DNA from 3 places in the Streptomyces bottropensis ATCC 25435 genome. Region 3 is predicted to be linked to each of the others. Evidence: riboswitches for the same ligand, from Rfam matches in the RefSeq annotation. Region 3 holds a riboswitch; each other region holds the start of a gene.
What was found. Region 3 has a riboswitch for cyclic di-AMP ahead of STRBO_RS0138370 (M23 family metallopeptidase). Riboswitches for the same ligand answer to the same signal wherever they lie in the genome.

Region 1 (4,204 bases), 7.5 Mb from region 3:
GACTCCACGACGGTCCGCAGATCCTCCATCAGCGTGTTGAACCGCTTGACCGCGTTCGTCGACCTGGCCGCCATGCCGTAGGCCTCGTCGACGCGCTTCAGCGCCTGCGGGAAGCTGATCTTCTCGCGCTGCGACAGGGCGTCGATCATCGCCTCCGCGCGGTCGCCGATGCCGCGCTTGGGGACGTTGAGGATGCGGCGCAGCGGGACCGAGTCCTCCGGGTTGGCGAGGACCCGCAGATACGCGAGGACGTCCCGGACCTCCTTGCGCTCGTAGAAGCGGACGCCGCCGACGACCTTGTAGGGCAGGCCGACGCGGATGAACACCTCTTCGAAGACACGGGACTGGGCGTTCGTACGGTAGAAGACGGCGACGTCGCCGGCCTTCGCGTCGCCCGCGTCCGTCAACCGGTCTATCTCGTCGGCGACGAACTGGGCCTCGTCGTGCTCGGTGTCGGCGACATAGCCGGTGATCTGCGCGCCCGCGCCCGCGTTCGTCCACAGGTTCTTCGGGCGGCGGGACTCGTTGCGCTCGATGACCGCGTTGGCCGCGCTCAGGATGGTCTGGGTGGAGCGGTAGTTCTGCTCCAGCAGGATCGTCGTCGCGTCCGGGTAGTCCTCCTCGAACTGGAGGATGTTGCGGATGGTCGCGCCGCGGAAGGCGTAGATCGACTGGTCGGCGTCACCCACGACGCAGAGCTCGGCAGGCGGTACGTCCCACTCGTTGGGCGGCACGTCCACGGGGTGCTCGGAGGTGCCGACAAGCTCTCTGACCAGGGCGTACTGGGCGTGGTTGGTGTCCTGGTACTCGTCCACGAGGACGTGGCGGAAGCGGCGGCGGTAGTGCTCGGCGACGTCGGGGAAGGCGCGCAGCAGATTGACCGTCGTCATGATCAGGTCGTCGAAGTCGAGCGCGTTCGCCTCGCGGAGGCGGGACTGGTAGAGCGCGTAGGCCTGGGCGAGGGTCTTCTCGAAGCCGTCGGTGGCCTGGGCGGCGAAGTCCTCCTCGTCGATCAGCTCGTTCTTCAGATTCGAGATCTTGGCGCTGAAGGACTTGGGCGGGAAACGCTTCGGATCGAGGTCCAGATCACGGCAGACGAGCGCCATCAGGCGCTTGCTGTCGGCGGCGTCGTAGATCGAGAAGGAGGACGTGAAGCCGAGCTTCTTCGATTCGCGCCGCAGGATCCGTACACACGCGCTGTGGAAGGTCATGACCCACATCGCGTTCGCGCGCGGTCCGACGAGCTGCTCGACGCGCTCCTTCATCTCGCCCGCGGCCTTGTTGGTGAAGGTGATCGCGAGGATCTGGCCCGGGTGGACGCGCCGCTCGCCGAGCAGGTGCGCGATGCGGTGGGTGAGCACCCGGGTCTTGCCGGAGCCGGCTCCGGCCACGATGAGCAGGGGCGAACCCGCGTGGACCACGGCCGCGCGCTGGTTCTCGTTCAGCCCGTCCAGGAGGGCCGCCGCGTCCAGGGCGGGGCGGGGGGCTCCGTCGCGGTAGTACGCGTCCCGGTCCGGGGGCACGTCGAACTTCCCACCGAACAGATCGTCCGGAAGCGGCTCCGGTACGTGATCGTCCTCGGGTGGCGGCGGGGGCTCCTCCGCGTGGCCGCGGGGGGCCTGGAGGTCCGCCAGGAAGCTGTCGTCAAAGAGGCTGCTCATCGCTCTCCGAGTCTAGGCGCCCGCACTGACAGCGAGAGGCCGCCCCGAAAAGTCCGTCCCCGCCACCTACCGCGACCGCCGTGCGACGGTGAGCGATCGAGCTTACCGTTCGTCGCGCCGAAGAGGCTAAGGTCACGAAAACGTATCGGGCATATCGCACATCAACCTTCACACGGGCCACACGAGTTGGCTAACTTTTTCTTCTGGGCCGTACGACCCAACCGGCGAACGTCGCCGGGCCGCACGACCTCCGCCGAGTCCGGTATGCCTCCCCGAGGCGCCCGGAGCCGGGGACCCACCGTTATCCGGGGTGAATCGACCCGACCGCCGCGCGCGGCGAGGGCCGTAGGGCAAACCTTCCGAAGCTTGCGCCCGAACCCGACAGCTAACTCGGTAGGCGGACAACGGAAGGAGACGCCGCACCATGGCGCCGCACCGCAAGCCGCGTCCGGCCGGAACGCGCGCGGGCATACGCACCCCCGCTCTCGCCACCGCCGCCCTCACCTCGGTGGCCCTGCTCTCCCAGTCGGGCAGCGCCACGGCCGCGCCCTCGACCGACGACAAGCCGAGCCTGGAGGAAGTCGAGAAGAAGGTCGACGCCCTCTACCGCCAGGCCGGTTCGGCGACCGAGAACTACAACCCGGCCAAGGAGAAGACGGGCAGGCAGAAGAAGCAGGTCGACACCCTTTTCGACGGCGTCGTCAAGCGCACGGAGAAGCTCAACGAGGCCCGGGAGGAACTCGGTTCCCTCACCGCGGCCCGGTACCGCACGGGCGCGGCGGCCCCCGACCAGGCCTCGCCGCTGCCGGCGGACGACCCGCAGGGCTCCTTCGACCGGAGCCAGTTGACGGACCGGCCGGCAGACCGCCCGCAGGAGGCCGTCGGCACGTACGTCACCGAGCAGTCCGAGGCGGCGGATCAGCGCCAGGAGGCGAGCGACAGCCTCGAACAGCTCACCGCGTCGCAGAACAGGCTCAAGGCCGGCAAGGCCAAGGTCCAGGCGAAGCTCGCCCAGGCCCGTGAGCTGCTCGCCGCCCTCACCGCCGAGGAGAGGGCCCGGCTCGCCGCGATCGAGCAGCGCGAGCGGGAGGAGGCCGACCGCAGGGCGGAGGAACTCGCGCGGCAGCAGGCGGCACGGGCGACGACCGTGGAAACGCGGGAAGCCCCGCCTGCCCTGGAGAGGCAGGGATCACAGCCAGGCCAGGGGCCGCAGGTAGGCCAGGGGCCGCAGGGCACCTGGGAGGACACGTCCACCGGCACGGAGACGTCCATAGGCACGGGCACGTCCACCGGCACGGAGACGTCCATCGGCACCACCTCCGGGACCACCGTCCCGGCCGAGGACCTCACCTACGCCACGAAGGCCGACAAGGCCATCGCCTTCGCCCGCGCACAGATCGGCAAGCCGTACGTCTGGGGAGCCACCGGCCCCGGCTCCTACGACTGCTCCGGGCTCACCCAGGCCGCCTGGAAGGCCGCCGGCGTCGATCTCCCCCGCACCACCTTCGACCAGCTCACCGCCGGCACCACGGTCCCCCTCTCCGACGCCAGGCCCGGCGACCTCGTCTTCTTCTACGACAACATCGGCCACGTCGGCCTCTACATAGGCAACGGCATGATGATCCACGCCCCGAAGCCGGGCACCTACGTCCGCGAGGAGACGGTCTTCTACGACGCCGAGTCGTCGGTGCACAGCGTGGTGCGGCCGGCGTAGCCGCACGGTCGGCCGGGGGCGCGCCGTCAGGTCCAGAGCACCGCGATGAAGATGTTCGCGATGGTCAGCGCGCCCACCAGGCCGAACAGCGGCTTCTCCACTGTCTCTTCGTCCCGTTTCACATAGACCAGCCCCAGGATCACGATCAGCAGTGCGAGTTTGACGCCGATCTTGATGTTGTCGACGGGCTGGTCGTCCGCCTGATTGAGGCCGACGAGGAGCACACCGGTGACGAGCATGGTGAGGGCGCCGTGGAGCATCGCGGGGACGAAGCGGGCGGTGCCCTGACCCATGGCCTTCATCTGGGTCAGGAAACCACCCAGGAGGGAGGCGATGCCGATGATGTGGAGGGCGACGAGGATGTGGATGAGTACGTCCATGCGCGGAGCCTAATGAGGGGTCTGCGGCAGGCCGGGCGTGGGGGGCTGTGCCAGGCCGGGCGCGGGGCCGCTCCATCTCAGGGGGAACGGGGACCTCACGCGGCCTCCGGGGGTGCCATGGCCTTCCGAAGATCTCCGGCACGGAGTTCGTCGGCACGGAGTTCGTCGGCACGGAGGCTTCCGGCACGGAGGCTTCCGACACGATGGCACCGGCACGATCGCCTCCGGCGAGGTGCTGACGATCTTGCATATATGCGCCGCATAGCATCGCCGCACTCCCGGCAGGTCCGAAATGACCGTATCGGTCATCGCGCAGCGTGAAGTCGGCGATGCCAGGACGAGATCACGGTCACATACGGTCACCTCGCGGTCGGTGCACGTCACTTCCGTACAACGCGTTACCGTGCCCTCACGCCCAGGTTTAGCGTCCTCCCTCAGGTGCCCGGCTC
Region 2 (4,204 bases), 6.4 Mb from region 3:
GTCCCGATTTCGTTCTGCGGGCAGCAGAAAGAATGCCCCTCGGAATTCCCGCCTCTTTGTATACGGCTCCCGCGTTAATGCCGCAGGCTCGACATGTTTACGGGGTGTTGCGAAGTCCTCACACGCTCCGCCCGCTCCGCCGCGCCGGCCCCGCCCGGAAACCGGAAGCGGTGCGCGTCGGTGGCGCGCTCGGCGTGCAGGGACGTGAGCGTCCGGGCCCGGTCGCCGTCGCCGCGCGCGACGGCGTCCACGATGCCGCCGTGTTCCGCCCAGGACTCCACGGGGTCGGCGGGTGCCTCGACCGCGTACATCCAGGCGATCTTGTGCCGCAGCTGGGCGAGTGTCGAGGTCAGGGCGGGGCTGCCGGACGCCTGTGCGAGCGTCTCGTGGAACCAGCCCCCCAGGGAGCGCAGATCCTCGCTGGTGCCCCGTCTGGCCCGTTCCTGGCCCAGTCTGACCAGGCCGCGCAGCACCTTGAGATGGGCCTCCGTGCGGCGCTGGGCGGCGCGGGCGGCTCCCAGCGGCTCCAGCAGCATGCGCATCTCCAGCAGGTCGGCGGCCTCCTGCTCGGTCGGCTCGGCGACGCACGCGCCCGCGTGCCGACGGGTCACCACGAAGCCCTCGGCCTCCAGCGTGCGCAGCGCCTCACGCACGGGGACCCGGCTGACGCCGTACCGGCGGGCGAGCAGTTCCTCGGTGAGACGGCTGCCGCGCTCGTAGACACCCGCGACGATGTCATCTCGGATCGCCGTGCATACCGAATGCGCCGGAATACGCATGACCGACCTCCGCCTTAATCCCCGTGAAACGTCGATGATTGACGTGTCTTCCAGCGACTCTATTGCAGCGAGCCGGAATTTCCGACGGCGGGCCGGAATCCAGGGATATTTTTTGGACAGGAGGCGCGTCACCGGGCGTTCGCACAACGCGGAAAGCCCCGGCTCGGTGAGCCGGGGCCTTCGCCAGAAGCGTGGAGCGGTGTCTCAGACGTTCACGCCGTGCGAACGCAGGTACGCGGCGGGGTCGATGTCCGAGCCGTACTCGGCCGTCGTCCGGGCCTCGAAGTGCAGATGCGCGCCCGTGACGTTGCCGGTCGCCCCGGAGAGGCCGATCTGCTGGCCGGGGGTGACCGTCTGGCCGACGGAGACGCCGATGGACGACAGGTGGCCGTACTGGGTGTACGTGCCGTCGGTCATCCTGATGACGATGTTGTTGCCGTACGCCCCGCCCCAGCCCGCCTCCACGACGGTGCCGGAGCCGACCGCCATGACGGCCGTGCCGGTGGCGGCGTGGAAGTCGACGCCGGTGTGGCTGCCGGAGGACCAGACGGCGCCGCCGGCCTTGTAGCCGGTGGAGATGTACGAGCCGCTGATGGGCGAGACGTAGGTGTTGAGGCGCTCGCGCTCGGCCGCGCGGGCGGCGCGGGCCTTGATCTCCTCGCGCTCCTTGGCGGCGGCACGTTCCTGCTCGGCCTTCTCGGCGGCGGCCTTGCGGGCCTCCTCCTGCGCCTTCTTCTTGACCTCAGCCACCTCGGCGGCCTGCTGCTGGGCAACGGCCTGGGCGTCCACCTGGTCGGCGACCGTGTCGCCGAGGACGATGATCTGGTTCAGGCCGGTCTGCTCGACGGCGGGCTCCTCCGCGGCGAGCGCGGGGCCGGCGAGGGTACCGATGACACCGGTGGTGGTGAGAGCGGCTACGCCCACGTTCCTCGTGGTCGTGCGCTGTACACGGCCGGGACGGCGGTGCTTCCCAGGGGCGCGGGTGAACGCCATGAAGTGGCTGGTCCTTTCCTTCCTTCTCGCCTACCGGGTTAGCTGACGGGTTCGGAGCAGGAAGGTCTCCTACGGCTGCCCCCCGTTTCGCGTCGCTCGCGAAGGGCACCCGATTCACCCCGGGGGACTAGGTGGGTCCCCGGCTCCCCGGGCTCGCGCCATGGGGACTCGGCGATGACTGTCCGGTGCCGCGGCTGCGGCGAACATCTGACGAACAGCCGGACCGACGCTAAGTGCGGCGTCTTCGAAATAACAAACGGATCACAGGATTTGTTAGCTACGCCACAGGTCAGACACACAACCTCCGCCATCAATACGGACAAACCTGGGCCCTGGTGACTCTTCAGTCACCAGGGCCTCACACGTGCGTGTCCTTCCGCCCGGTTTCCCCTCGGCTCCCTACTCGGCCGGTACGACGGTGACTTCGCCGATCCCGAGGGCCCTGACCGGCTCCTCGATCTGCGCGGCGTCCCCGACGAGGACGGTCACCAGACGGTCCACCGGGAAGGCGTTCACGACGGCCGCGGTAGCCTCCACCGTGCCGGTGGCGGCGAGTTGGCGGTACAGCGTCGACTGGTAGTCGTCCGGCAGGAACTGCTCGACCTGGTCGGCCAGCGTGCCCGCCACGGCCGCCGCCGTCTCGAACTTCAGGGGGGCGACCCCGACGAGGTTCTGCACGGCGACGTCGCGCTCGGCGTCGGTCAGCCCCTCGGCGGCGAGGGTCCGCAGCACGGTCCACAGGTCGTCGAGCGCCGGACCGGTGTTGGGCGTGTCGACGGACCCGCTGATGGCCAGCATCGCCGTGCCCGATCCCTCCGGCCCGGAACGCAGCACCTGACTGAACGCGCGCACCCCGTAGGTGTAGCCCTTCTCCTCCCGCAGGACGCGGTCCAGGCGGGAGGTGAGGGTGCCGCCGAGGCAGTAGGTGCCGAGCACCTGGGCCGGCCACACCCGGTCGTGCCGGTCGGCGCCCACCCGTCCGATGAGCAACTGGGTCTGCACGGAACCGGGACGGTCCACGATGATCACGCGCCCGGTGTCGTCGGCGCTCACCGCGGGGGCGACGCTCGGCTTGGCCGGGGAGCCGGTCCAGGCGCCCAGGGTGTCGCCCAGCAGCGTGTCGAGGTCGACCCCGGTGAGGTCGCCGACGACCACGGCGGTGGCGGTCGCGGGGCGCACGTGCCGCTCGTAGAAGGCGCGTACAGCCGCGGAGTCGATGCCCTCCACGGTCTCCTCGGTGCCCTGCCGGGGCCGCGACATGCGCGAGGTGGCCGGGAACAGCTGCCGGGAGAGCTCCTTGGCGGCCCGGCGGCCCGGGCTGGCGGTCTCGTGCGGAATCTCGTCGAGCCTGTTGGCCACCAGACGCTCGATCTCGCCGTCGTCGAACGCGGGGGCCCGCAGGGCGTCTGCGAGCAGCCCCAGGGCCTTCTCCAGCCGCGACACGGGCACTTCGAGGGACAGGCGGACGCCGGGGTGGTCGGCGTGCGAGTCGAGGGTGGCGCCGCAGCGCTCCAGCTCGGCGGCGAACTCCTCGGCCGTGTGCTTGTCGGTGCCCTCGGAGAACGCCCTGGTCATGATGGTGGCGACACCGTCGAGGCCGGCCGGTTCGGCGTCCAGGGGCGCGTCGAGGACGACCTCGACGGCGACGACCTGCTGGCCGGGGCGGTGGCAGTGCAGCACGGTCAGGCCGTTGGCCAGGGTGCCGCGCTCGGGCGCCGGGAACGCCCAGGGGCGGGCGTCGCCGGCCTGGGGCTGCGGGTGGAATTCCATGCTCGCGAGCTCGGTCACTTCGCCGACTCCTCGTTCTCGTCGGTGCTCTCGACGGCCTCCGCGTCGGCGGCCTCCTCTTCGGCGCCCTCTGCGCCGGCGACGGGCTCGTACACGAGCACCGCGCGGTTGTCGGGCCTCAGGCGGGCCTTGGCGATCTCCTGGACCTCGTCGGCCGTCACCTCCAGGACGCGGTCGACGGCGGTGAGGGCGAGCTTCGGGTCGCCGAACAGGACCGCGTACCGGCACAGTTCGTCGGCGCGGCCGGCGACCGTGCCGAGCCGGTCCAGCCACTCGCGCTCCAACTGTGCCTGGGCGCGCTCCATCTCCTCGGCCGTCGGGCCCTGCGCGGCGAACCGGGCGAGCTCCTCGTCGACGGCGGCCTCGATGACCGGCACCTCGACGTCACCGGAGGTCTTGACGTCCATCCACGCCATGGAGGGCGCGCCGGCCAGCCGCAGCAGGCCGAAACCGGCCGTCACGGCCGTACGGTCACGTCGTACGAGCCGGTTGTAGAGGCGGGACGACTCGCCGCCGCCGAGGATCGTCAGCGCCAGGTCGGCCGCGTCGCACGCACGCGTGCCGTCCTCCGGCAGCCGGTAGGCGGCCATCAACGCGCGCGCGGGCACGTTCTCCTCGACGACCTCGCGCAGCTGCTCGCCCAT
Region 3 (4,204 bases):
GGATCGCCGAACGCGGCGGCGTCCTCCTCTACCTCCGCCAGGAGGGACGGGGCATCGGTCTCTACAACAAGCTCGACGCGTACGCCCTCCAGGACCAGGGACTCGACACCTACGAGGCGAACGCGGCGCTCGGCCTGCCCGAGGACGCCCGTGACTACACGGCGGCGGCCCAGATGCTGGGTGCCCTCGGCATCGACCAGCTGGACCTCCTCTCGAACAACCCCGACAAGGCGCAGCAGCTCCGCGACCTGGGCGTGGGCGTCCGCCACCGCGTCCCCACCGGCGTCTTCACCACCGCCCACAACGTCCGCTACCTCCGCGCGAAGGTCCTCCAGACCCAGCACACGCTCCCCCTCCCGGAGCTGCCGGAACTGCCGGAACTGCCGCGACTCACAGGACTGACGGGACTGACCGTGGGCTGAATCCAAGGCCCACCCCACCCCACCCCACCCCTCCGCTCCCTGCCGCCGGCCCCTCCGCCCTCTCCTGCCGGCTCCCCCTCCCGCTAGCCCACTCGGCCCCGCCGACTAGCCCCGGGCTCCACCGCCGGAAATCCTGTATCCGTGGGCAGCGAGAGGGGGTGGCGGGGGTGAGGGAGCCGAATGGGTGGCGGCTCTCGTACGTCCGTACGCTCCTTCGCGTCAGCCCGGCCCTGCTGATCGCCACCGGCCTCTTCTACGACCATTTCACCCCGCGCGAGTTCACGGCCGTCCCCTTCTTCACCGCCTCGCCCCTGGTGGCGGCCCCGCTCTTCTCGCTGCTCGGCACGGTGATCGTCGGGATCGCCTCGGTCGCCGGGATCAGCGCCGTGCGCGGCTACTACGGCGACACGGGGCAGGTGGACGCGATCACCGAGATCGCCACGGTGGCCACTGTCGCCGTCCTGGCCGTACTGATCAACCGTCTCGTCCGCCGCAGCGACGCCCGGCTCGCCACCGCCCGCGAGATCGCCGAGGCGGCGCAGCGGGCCGTACTGCCGGTGCCGCAGGAGCGGATCGGCGGGCTGGAGATCGCCGCGCGGTACGAGGCCGCGCAGGCGGGGGCGTCGATCGGGGGCGATCTGTACGCGGTGCAGGACTCGCCCCACGGCGTACGGCTGATCGTGGGCGATGTGCGCGGCAAGGGGCTGGGGGCGGTGTCGGCGGTGGCGGTGCTGATCGGCGCGTTCCGGGAGGCGGCCGAGCAGGAGTCGACGCTCGAAGCGGTCGCCCAGCGGCTGGAGCGGGCGCTGGCCCGGGAGGCGATCAGGCGGGAGGCCGCGCTGCGGGACGCGGCGGTGGAGTACGAGGGGTTCGTGACGGCGGTTCTGGCGGAGTTCCCGCACGGGGCCGGGCGCGCCCGGATCGTCAACCGGGGGCATCCGCCGCCCTTGTTGCTGCTCGCCGACGGCACCCTGTGCAGCCTGGACGCCCGGCGGCCGGCCCTCCCGCTGGGGATGGAGGACCTGGGCGTCTGGCCCGACCGCGCGGAGGATGCCGGATTCCCGCCCGGCGCCACGCTGCTGTTCTACACGGACGGTCTCTCCGAGGCGCGGGACGCGTACGGTGCCTTCTACGACCCGGCCGAGCGCCTGTCCGGCAGGGTCTTCTCCGCCCCGCGCGCCCTCCTGACGACCCTGGCGGACGAGGTGCGCCGGCACACGGGCGACCGCACGACGGACGACATGGCCCTCCTGGCGGTCCGCCGCCCGTGACATCCGGCAGGTGCGGAGGCTGCCCCGGCCCTCCTCGTCACCGAACGTGTTTGTTCGACCGTCTTCCGTGGACCTGCTGATATGGCGTCAGAACTTTTGTTACTCGTGAGGCAAGTCAACTCGCCCGTTTTAAACCCCTCATGACCCGTAAAGTCCACCGCGAGCGCCGGAACGATCATGCAGAACAGCTTGGAATGGAGTACTCGCGTCTATTAACGTTCGATAACGCAGCGCGGTCGTCCCAGCCGTCACAAGAGATGGCTCCGTGCTCACGCGCCGAATCCCGCAAGGGAACCGGGGAACCACCACCCTGGGGTGAATCGCACGGAAACCGTCGTGGCAGTGCGCACGGCCGGTTTACGCGCGTAGGAGACCTTCCTGCTCCGAACCCGTCAGCTAACCCGGTAGGCGAGGAGGAAGGAAGGAGTACGCCCACGTGGCGTCGAACCGGTCCGCGACCGAAGCCCCGTTCGTGCCCGACCAACGTGACGGCGAGAGCCAGACGTTCGGCTACGGCAGCTACAACAGCGACAACGAGGGCCCCTGGCAGGAGTGGAATCCCAGTGAGGACTCCCTTCGCCCCGCTCGCGGTCGGCACCGCGTCGCCAAGAAGACCGGCGTACTCGCTCGTGGCGGTCTCGCCCGCAGCTCCACCGTTCTCGGCGTCGGTGTCATAGCCGCCGTCAGCGGCGCCGGCATGGCCAGCGCGCAGTCCGGCAAGGCCCCGGTGTCCATCTCGATGCCCGACATGCCGAATGTCGGCTCGGTCTTCGAGGACGAGGACGAGGCCGACGAGCCGGAGCCCGAGGCCTCCAGGACCCCGCTCAGCAGCGCCGGTCTGACCGCCGCCGAGACCGAGCAGGGCACCGCGGACGCCGGTGAGGCACTGCGCGCCCGCATCATGGCGCAGGCCGAGTCCCAGCAGGACGCCTTCGACAAGGCCGCCGCCGAGGCCGCCCAGACCGCCGCCGCGGACAAGGCCGCCGAGCTGGCCGCCAAGGAGAAGAAGGAAGCGGAGGCCAAGGAGGCCGCCGCAGAGAAGAAGGCGGCCGAGGAGGCCGCGGCGAAGAAGGAAGCGGAGCGTCTCGCCTCCCTCGCCAAGCAGTTCACGCTGCCGACCTCCTCGTACACCCTCACCTCCACCTTCGGTCAGGCCGGCCCCTACTGGTCCTCCGGGTACCACACCGGCCTCGACTTCGCCGCCCCCACCGGCACCCTGATCAAGGCCGTCCACAGCGGCACCATCACGCAGGCCGGCTACGAGGGCTCCTACGGCTACAAGACCGTCCTCACCCTCGATGACGGCACCGAGATCTGGTACGCCCACCAGTCCTCCATCGGCGTCAGCGTCGGCCAGAAGGTCGCCACCGGCGACGTCATCGGCCGCGTGGGCGCCACCGGCAACGTCACCGGCGCCCACCTCCACATGGAGGTCCACCCGGGCGGCTCGGCCAGCGGCATCGACCCGGCGGCGTGGCTGCGCAGCAAGGGTCTGACCCCGTAGAGCCGGTCGAAGAACGAAGCAGCGACGCCGCGTGAGTCCGTGAGGACCGCGCGGCGTTCGTCGTACGCGCGTGCCGGGGACCGCTTTTCGCCGCGGGCCCCGCCCCGTTGCCGCCCCACGGCTTCACATGGCGTTCACGCCGGCGCGGAATGCGGGCGTCCGCCGCGATGGTTGACGTAGGACATGACTTCTCTTCGCAAGCTGGGCACGTCCGACATCGAGGTCTTCCCGCTCTCCCTCGGCGGCAACGTCTTCGGGTGGACGGCGGACGAGGCCCAGTCCTTCGCCGTCCTCGACGCCTACGCGGCCGCCGGGGGCAACTTCGTCGACACCGCCGACTCCTACTCGGCCTGGGTGGAGGGCAACACGGGCGGTGAGTCCGAGAGGATCATCGGCAGGTGGGTCAGGTCCCGGGGCAACCGCGACGACGTGGTCATCGCGACCAAGGTGAGCCAGCACCCCGAGTACCAGGGCCTGACGGCGGCCAACATCAAGGCCGCGGCCGACGCCTCCCTCGCCCGCCTCGGCACGGACCACATCGACCTCTACTACACCCACTTCGACCAGCCCGAGGTGCCCGTCGAGGAGATCGTCACCGCCCTCGACGACCTGGTGAAGGCCGGCAAGGTCCGCGCGACAGCCGCGTCCAACATCACCCCCGAACGCCTGAAGGCCTCCCTGGACTTCTCGGACGCCGAGGGTCTGGCCCGCTACGTGGCACTCCAGCCCCACTACAACCTGGTCTCCCGGGACACCTACGAGGGGCCGCTCCAGTCCGTCGCCGCCCACGCGGGCCTGTCCGCCGTCCCGTACTTCGCCCTCGCCAAGGGCTTCCTCACGGGCAAGTACCGCCCCGGCACGACGGTCGACAGCCCCCGTGCGGCCGGCGCCGGCGCGTATCTCGAAACCCCGGCCGGCAGGCGGGTCCTCGCGGCCCTCGACGAGATCGCGGAGTCCCGCGGCGCCGCCCACGCCACCGTCGCCCTCGCCTGGCTCGCCGCCCAGCC

Region 1: it holds a riboswitch for cyclic di-AMP, as region 3 does, so the genes downstream of both, STRBO_RS0105195 (C40 family peptidase) here and STRBO_RS0138370 (M23 family metallopeptidase) in region 3, are expected to answer to the same signal.
Region 2: it holds a riboswitch for cyclic di-AMP, as region 3 does, so the genes downstream of both, STRBO_RS0109915 (M23 family metallopeptidase) here and STRBO_RS0138370 (M23 family metallopeptidase) in region 3, are expected to answer to the same signal.

The regions. Positions count from the first base shown of each region.
Region 1 is NZ_KB911581.1:1,136,835-1,141,038, reverse strand. It holds gene pcrA (DNA helicase PcrA) at 1-1,661, opposite strand, end outside; cyclic di-AMP (ydaO/yuaA leader) riboswitch at 1,903-2,076, shown strand; gene STRBO_RS0105195 (C40 family peptidase) at 2,086-3,375, shown strand; gene STRBO_RS0105190 (hypothetical protein) at 3,402-3,755, opposite strand.
Region 2 is NZ_KB911581.1:2,244,875-2,249,078, reverse strand. It holds gene STRBO_RS0109920 (GntR family transcriptional regulator) at 75-779, opposite strand; gene STRBO_RS0109915 (M23 family metallopeptidase) at 984-1,772, opposite strand; cyclic di-AMP (ydaO/yuaA leader) riboswitch at 1,786-1,956, opposite strand; gene STRBO_RS0109910 (M16 family metallopeptidase) at 2,172-3,560, opposite strand; gene STRBO_RS0109905 (M16 family metallopeptidase) at 3,557-4,204, opposite strand, start outside.
Region 3 is NZ_KB911581.1:8,660,943-8,665,146, reverse strand. It holds gene STRBO_RS0138380 (GTP cyclohydrolase II) at 1-422, shown strand, start outside; gene STRBO_RS0138375 (PP2C family protein-serine/threonine phosphatase) at 581-1,693, shown strand; cyclic di-AMP (ydaO/yuaA leader) riboswitch at 1,958-2,119, shown strand; gene STRBO_RS0138370 (M23 family metallopeptidase) at 2,130-3,197, shown strand; gene STRBO_RS0138365 (aldo/keto reductase) at 3,381-4,204, shown strand, end outside.